Regions from separate parts of the Stappia indica genome, predicted to be linked through region 2. Evidence: predicted binding sites of a transcription regulator. Region 2 holds the regulator's gene; each other region holds the start of a gene.
What was found. The regulator LexA, encoded in region 2, represses DNA repair genes until DNA is damaged. The targets are predictions, from matches to a motif close to TGTTCNNNNTGTGTTCNG.

Region 1: the regulator LexA is predicted to act here: its motif matches at 1,043-1,060, upstream of GH266_RS17070 (DNA recombination protein RmuC).
Region 3: the regulator LexA is predicted to act here: its motif matches at 1,095-1,112, upstream of GH266_RS18530 (PA0069 family radical SAM protein).

Annotation. Positions count from the first base shown of each region.
Region 1 is NZ_CP046908.1:3,652,653-3,654,916, forward strand. Features, by position in the region: gene GH266_RS17070 (DNA recombination protein RmuC) at 1-1,042, opposite strand, end outside; gene def (peptide deformylase) at 1,248-1,766, shown strand; gene GH266_RS17080 (MarC family protein) at 1,808-2,264, shown strand, end outside.
Region 2 is NZ_CP046908.1:355,639-357,902, forward strand. Features, by position in the region: gene GH266_RS01685 (molybdopterin molybdotransferase MoeA) at 1-575, shown strand, start outside; gene lexA (transcriptional repressor LexA) at 768-1,484, shown strand; gene GH266_RS01695 (ComEC/Rec2 family competence protein) at 1,519-2,264, opposite strand, start outside.
Region 3 is NZ_CP046908.1:3,973,869-3,976,132, forward strand. Features, by position in the region: gene GH266_RS18530 (PA0069 family radical SAM protein) at 1-1,060, opposite strand, end outside; gene GH266_RS18535 (EF-hand domain-containing protein) at 1,229-1,462, opposite strand; gene GH266_RS18540 (MBL fold metallo-hydrolase) at 1,794-2,264, opposite strand, start outside.

The sequences.
Region 1 (2,264 bases), 1.8 Mb from region 2:
GTCCGGCCTGGCCGAAATGCTGCTGCAGCTTGCGGACCCGCTCGTCCAGCCGGTCGACATCGGCGACGAGATGGGCAACCTCGGCCTGGATCCGGTGCGCCTCCTCGCGCAGCCGCGCATCGCGCAGCACCGACTGGACCACCTGGATCGACAGCAGCAGGAGCGAGGGCGAGACGATCACCACCCGGACTCGGTGCGCCTTCTGGACGATGTCGGCGAACTGCTCGTGGATCTCGGCGAAGATGCTTTCGGACGGCACGAACATGAAGGCCGTGTCCTGGGTTTCGCCGGGAATGAGGTAGCGCTCGGCGATGTCCGTCAGGTGCTTGCCGATGTCGCGGCGGAACCGGGCGCGCGCCTGCTTCAGCGATTCCGCTCCTTCCGCCTGCTTCAGCTCGTTATAGGCCTCGAGCGGAAACTTGGCGTCGATGACGAGGGGCGGCGCGCCGTTCGGCAGATGGATCAGGCAGTCGGGCCGCACCCGGGTCGACAGGGTCGCCTGGAAACTGTAGCCGCCCGGCGCCAGCGCATCCTGGACGATGGCTTCCATCCGGCCCTGGCCGAAGGCGCCGCGCGCCTGCTTGTTGTCGAGGATCGACTGCAGCGCCCCGACCTGGCCGGAGAGGTCGCGGATCGTCGCCTGCGCCCGGTCGATGACTGCGAGGCGCTCGTGCAGGTGGCGCAACCCGTCATGGGTGCGCCGCGTCGTCTCGGCCATCGACTGGCCGAGCTTGTGGCTCATGCCGTCGAGCCGCTCGTTGACCGCGCGCATCAGGTCGCCCTGCCGGGAGCCGAAGACCTCGGCCATGGTCTGCATCCGGCCGGTCATTTCGGACTGGACCTTGAGCAGGTCGGCGATCCGCGCCTCGAGCTCGCGCGCGTGTTCGGCGGCCCGCCATTCGGCATCGCGGGCCCGGCCCGCCTGCCGAGAGACAGAGACGAGCGTCAGCACCGCGGCTGCGAGCAGCAGCAGCGCCGCACCGACCAGCGCCTCGCCGAGCGACACCGGCCGGCCGAGCAGAGTGAAGAGAATCGTCTCCATGGAAACAAAGATAGAACATTTGCCGCTGCCGCGAAACGGCGCAAGCGTGCAGGGCGGCAACCGGGCACCGTGGGCGGGCCGAGGGGCGCCCGGCGCGCGCACGACGCCGGCAGCTCCCTCGCGTGGGGCCGTAAACCGCGGAAATCGTGCGTTCCGGGCGCATCCGCGCGTTGACGCGGGCGGCCTTCTCCCATATTTCAGCACCATGACGAAACGAGACATCATCATCCTGCCGGATCCCAAGCTGCGCCTGGTCAGCGAGCCGGTCGCCAGCGTCGACGACGCCGTGCGCCAGCTGGCCGACGACATGCTGGAAACCATGTACGACGCGCCGGGCATCGGGCTGGCCGCGATCCAGATCGGCGTGCCGACGCGCATGCTGGTGCTGGACGTGGCGCGCGAGGGCGAGACGCCCGCGCCGATGGTGGTGATCAACCCCGAGATCGTCTGGGAATCCGACGAGCACTCCGTCTATCAGGAGGGCTGCCTGTCGATCCCCGAATATTACGAGGACGTGGAGCGGCCGGAGCGCATCGGCCTGCGCTTCCTCGACCGCGAGGGCGCGCAGCGCGAGATCGAGGCCGACGGCCTGCTCGCCACCTGCCTGCAGCACGAGATCGACCACCTGAACGGCGTGCTGTTCATCGACCACATTTCCAAGCTGAAGCGCGACCGCGTCGTGAAGAAGTTCCAGAAGCAGGCCCGGCTGACCGAAAAGGCCTGAGCCGCGCCGGAGACTGAACCTGCGACCCGGGAGCCGGACGCATGGACATCGCCTTCTTCCTCAAGGTCTTCGCGGCGCTTTTCGCGATCATGAACCCGGTCGCCAACCTGCCGGTGTTCCTGGCGCTGACCGGCGACCGCGATGCGGCGGGAAAGCGCGCCGTCGCGCTGACCGCAACGCTCGGCCTGATTGCCGGCTCGGTCGTCGTCTTCTTCGGCGGCGAGGCGATCCTGTCGCTCTTCGGCATCAGTATCGACGGCTTCCGCCTTGCCGGCGGGCTGCTGATCCTGCTGATCGCCCTCTCCATGCTGCATGGCGGCGAAAGCAGCGCGCAGGCCGGCACGGACGCAGAGAAAGAGCATCACCGGAGCGTCGACAATCCGGGCATCTACCCCTTGACCGTGCCGATGCTGCTCGGACCCGGCTCGATCTCGACCATCGTCATCTTCCGCGAGCAGGCGAGCGGGACGGGGCAGGAGATCGCCCTGGTGGCGGCGC
Region 2 (2,264 bases):
GCGAACCGCTGCAGCTCGGCATCGCCGCCGACCGGCGCGAGCACATTGCCGAGAAGATCGCCGGGGCACGGGCGGCCGGTGCCGACATTCTCGTGACGCTCGGCGGGGCTTCCGTCGGCGATCATGACCTGGTGCAGGAAGTGCTTGCCGCCTCCGGCATGGAACTCGGCTTCTGGCGCATCGCCATGCGGCCCGGCAAGCCGCTGATGGCCGGCCGGATCGAGGGCATGCGCGTGCTCGGCCTGCCGGGCAACCCGGTCTCCAGCCTCGTCTGCGGCGTTCTCTTCCTGCGCCCGCTGATCGACGCCCTGCTCGGCCGCCCGCCGCGCCGGCGCGACGCCGAGCTGCTGCCGCTGGCCGCCGATATCGGCGGCAACGACCAGCGCGAGGACTATCTGAGGGCCCGCATCCTGCGCCAGGACGATGGCACGGAGCGCGTCGCCCCGTTCGAGCGGCAGGATTCCTCCATGCTGGCAACGCTCACCCGCGCCGATGCGCTGGTGGTGCGCCCGCCCCACGCCGCCCCCCTGCCCGCCGGCACGCCGGTCCCGGTCCTGCGCCTGCCTCAAGGCTGAACCGGCCCCAGAGCTGAGCCGCCCCCGCACCTCGCCGCTTCTTGTTTCGTTCCTCCAGGGGCATTGTGGAACAAGGCAGGAACGGTTAGACTATGTTCATGATTTGTACATAGCCTGAGTCGCAGGCAGCGATCGGCAGCATCCGGCCGGCTTCGGCCCGGCTGCTGAGCCAGAGCGGGGGGACCCAAGCGCATGTTGACGCGCAAGCAGCACGAATTGCTCCTGTTCATCCACGAGAGGCTGAAGGAAACCGGCGTTCCTCCCTCGTTCGACGAGATGAAGGACGCGCTCGACCTGCGGTCCAAATCGGGCATCCACCGGCTGATCACCGCGCTGGAAGAGCGTGGCTTCATCCGCCGCCTGCCGAACCGCGCTCGCGCGCTGGAGATCGTCAAGCTGCCGGAATCCGTCGCGCCGGGCCTTGCCTCGCAGCGCGGCCAGGGCTTCTCGCCCTCCGTCATCGAGGGCTCTCTCGGCAAGACGCCGCCGGTGGAGCGGCCCCCCGCCCCGCCGCCTGCGGCCAATGACAGCGTCGAGATCCCCGTCATGGGCCGCATCGCCGCCGGCGTGCCGATCGAGGCGATCCAGTCCCACAGCCACACCATCGCCATGCCGGCCGACCTGCTCGGCAACGGCGATCACTATGCGCTGGAAGTGCGCGGCGATTCCATGATCGAGGCCGGCATTCTCGACGGCGACACGGTTGTGATCCGCCGTTCGGACAGCGCCGACAGCGGCGACATCGTCGTCGCCCTGATCGACGACGAGGAAGCGACGTTGAAGCGCCTGCGCAAGAAGGGCGCGTCCGTCGCACTGGAGGCCGCCAATCCGGCCTACGAGACCCGTATCTTCGGTCCGGGGCGCGTGCGGATCCAGGGCAAGCTCGTCTCGTTGTTCCGCCGCTACTGAGGGCGGGCGCCGGACGGAGCGCGGCACTGCACGGTTATTTCGGCGTCCAGGGTCGGCGACGCCCGTAGCTCGGGCGCACCGCGATATCGAGCGGCCCGGCAGCCCCGGCGTGAGGAATACCCTGCCGCGCCGGAGGGAACTTGGGAGAGTGCGCCGAAGAGAGCGCTCGAGGGGGCTCTGGAGGGACAGGGTCGGATGGGCCTGCGGGCACGCCCGCTGGTCCGGCAGGGGCCGCATCCGAGCCGCCGGAAAGGGCAGCGGAGACGGCAGCAGGATCGGCGGCATGCGTTGATGCCGCGGCGGAGCGTGGAGCCGGCGAAGGTCCGGCTTCCGGCATCGAAGAGGCCGCAAAATCGGGCGCAGAATCGGGCGCACTGAAATAGAGCGCAACGGCGCCGTCGCGGGCAAGCCGAGCGCCGTCGAACACTTGCCGCGCCCGGCAATCGGGCGGGGCGATCAGCGCTGAGACGATGATGTCGACCTTGCGGCAGTCCTCCTCGAAGGCGGCGCTGTCGCGCACCAGCGAGACCAGCAGTGCGGGCGGGCCTTGCGCCGCTGCGACGGGTCTTGGCTCTGGCCCTGATCCTGACCCTGGTCCTGGTCTTGGTCCTGGTGGCGCGTTGGCGGAGGTTCCGTGCCGGGTCCCCGCCCCCGGCGAGCCGTGCGCCCGCACCAGGCAGGCGAGCTTGTCGCAGTGCATATCCTTGGCGGAAATCCGCCGGTTCCCGTGCTCCCGTACGCCGACGCCGTCGGCCCGCAGCCACACCTCCGGCAGGAAGC
Region 3 (2,264 bases), 1.5 Mb from region 2:
GCCGCTTGCAGGCGAGCGCGAAACGGTTGGCGAGCTGCTTGGCATAGGGGCCGTCGCCGCGCATCCGCTTGCCCCATTGGGCGTCGTAGTCCTTGCCCCCGCGCATGGAGCGGATGAGGTTCATGACATGGCGGAAGCTGTCCGGCCGGTGCCGCAGCAGCCAGTCCCGGAACAGGGGGCTGACCTCGATGGGCAACCGCAGCAGGATATAGCCCGCGCCGGTGGCGCCGTTCTCGCACGCCGCGTCCAGGATCCGTTCCATCTCCGAATCGGTCAGCGCCGGGATCACCGGCGCGATCATCACGGACGTGGGAATGCCGGCCTGCGACAGGCCGCGGATCGCCTCCAGCCGCTTGGCCGGCGTTGCCGCGCGCGGCTCCATGGTTCGGGCGAGCTTGCGGTCGAGCGTCGTCACGGACAGGGCGACGCGCACCAGACCGCGCTCGGCCATCGGCGCCAGGATGTCGAGGTCGCGCAGCACCAGAGCCGACTTGGTGACGATGCCCACGGGGTGGTTGCACCGGTCGAGCACGGCGAGGATCTCGCGCATCACCTTCCGCTCCCGCTCGATGGGCTGGTAGGGGTCGGTGTTGGTGCCGATGGCGATGGTGCGCGGACTGTAGCTCGGGCTCGACAGCTCGCGCTCCAGCAGCTCGGCCGCATTGGGCTTCACCGTCAGGTGCGTCTCGAAATCGAGGCCGGGCGACAGGCCGATATAGGCGTGGCTGGGCCGGGCGAAGCAGTAGATGCAGCCGTGCTCGCAGCCCCGATAGGGATTGATCGAGCGGTCGAAGGAAATGTCGGGCGATTCGTTGCGCGTGATGATGGTGCGCGCCCGCTCTTCCTGCACATGGGTCTTGAGCGGGGGAAGATCTTCCAGCGTGCCCCAACCGTCGTCGAAGCTGTCGCGGCTCTCCTTCTCGTAGCGGCCGGCCATGTTGAGGCCGGCGGCCCGGCCGCGGCCGCGATGGCTGTTCACGCTGGCCGACAGCGTCTCCTCGGACGTGTCCGCAGGATCGTGCTCGGTCTCGGTGGTGCAAGAGTGTGCCGGAATGGCCATGGGACTGCCCGGATGTTCCCTGCTTGATGGAGACTGGAACATAACAGGAACATAAGCCGCTGGGAAGCCGGCTTGCACCGATACCGGCGAGAAGCGGAGGACCCAAATGCAGACCGCCCCGTTTCCCGCAAGGGAGACGAGGCGGTCGGGCAGGTCAGGGAGGCTGGATCAGCCGCCGCTCTTCTCGAGCATGGCGGTGTACTCGGCCTCGGAGAGCGTGCCGTTGCCATCGGCGTCGGCGGCGGTGAAGGCCTCCTCGGTCACGTTCGGCATCACGGCGGTGACCTCGGTGAAGGTCAGGTCGCCGCTCTGGTCGGCGTCGGCGGTCGCAAAGGACGTATCCTGGGCGAAAGCAGAGCCGGCAAAGGTGAGGGCCGCAAGGGCAATGAGCGTTCTCTTCATGGTGTTGGCCTCCATGTTGAGCCTGTATTCGGCATGGCAGCTCTTGGTCTGCCTGTACCGGTGGGGGCGTCGTGCCGTCCACGAGAGAAAAGGTGGCGTCCCATCTGGGCTCGTCCGCGTTGTTCGAAGGGTCTTTTCGGGGAGAAACAATGGCGTAACAAAGATGTGTCCGGATTGTGAACCGCGGTGTCTTCAGGAAAACTGCGGGGTTTCGGCGCGTTGCTGATTATTTCTAGGTATAAAAGACAGGGTCCAGCCGAAAGCAAACAGCCCCGGAGAAGCTCCGGGGCTGCAGCTGTCGAAGAGGCGAATTGCCCGAAACCCGAATCCCTTAAAGGGCGAATTGGTAGGCCGCCGGGTTCCAGCGATAGCTCTCGCCGCTCGCCTGGATGTAGCCGAGCGCCGGGAAGGGCATGTGATAGCCGGTCACCGGCACCTTGTCGCTCGCCACCATGTCGAAGATGCGCTTGCGGGTCGCAGCGGCCTTTTCCTTGTCCATGTCGAAGCGGACATGCCAGTCGGGCCGCTGGATCGAGGCGACGAAATGGTTGGCGACGTCGCCCCAGATCAGCAGCCGCTTGCCGCCGCTCTCCACATGGAAGGACATGTGGCCGGGCGTGTGGCCGGAGGTGTCGATGCCGGTGATCCCGGAGACGACCTCGCCGCCATCGCCGATGAAGGTCATCTTCTCGGCCAGCGGCGTGACGTTGGAGCGCACCAGCGTGGCGACGCGCTCGGTCGGGCCGGACATGCGCTCCTCGGCGGACCAGAAGTCGTACTCGGCCTGGCCGGCGACATAGCG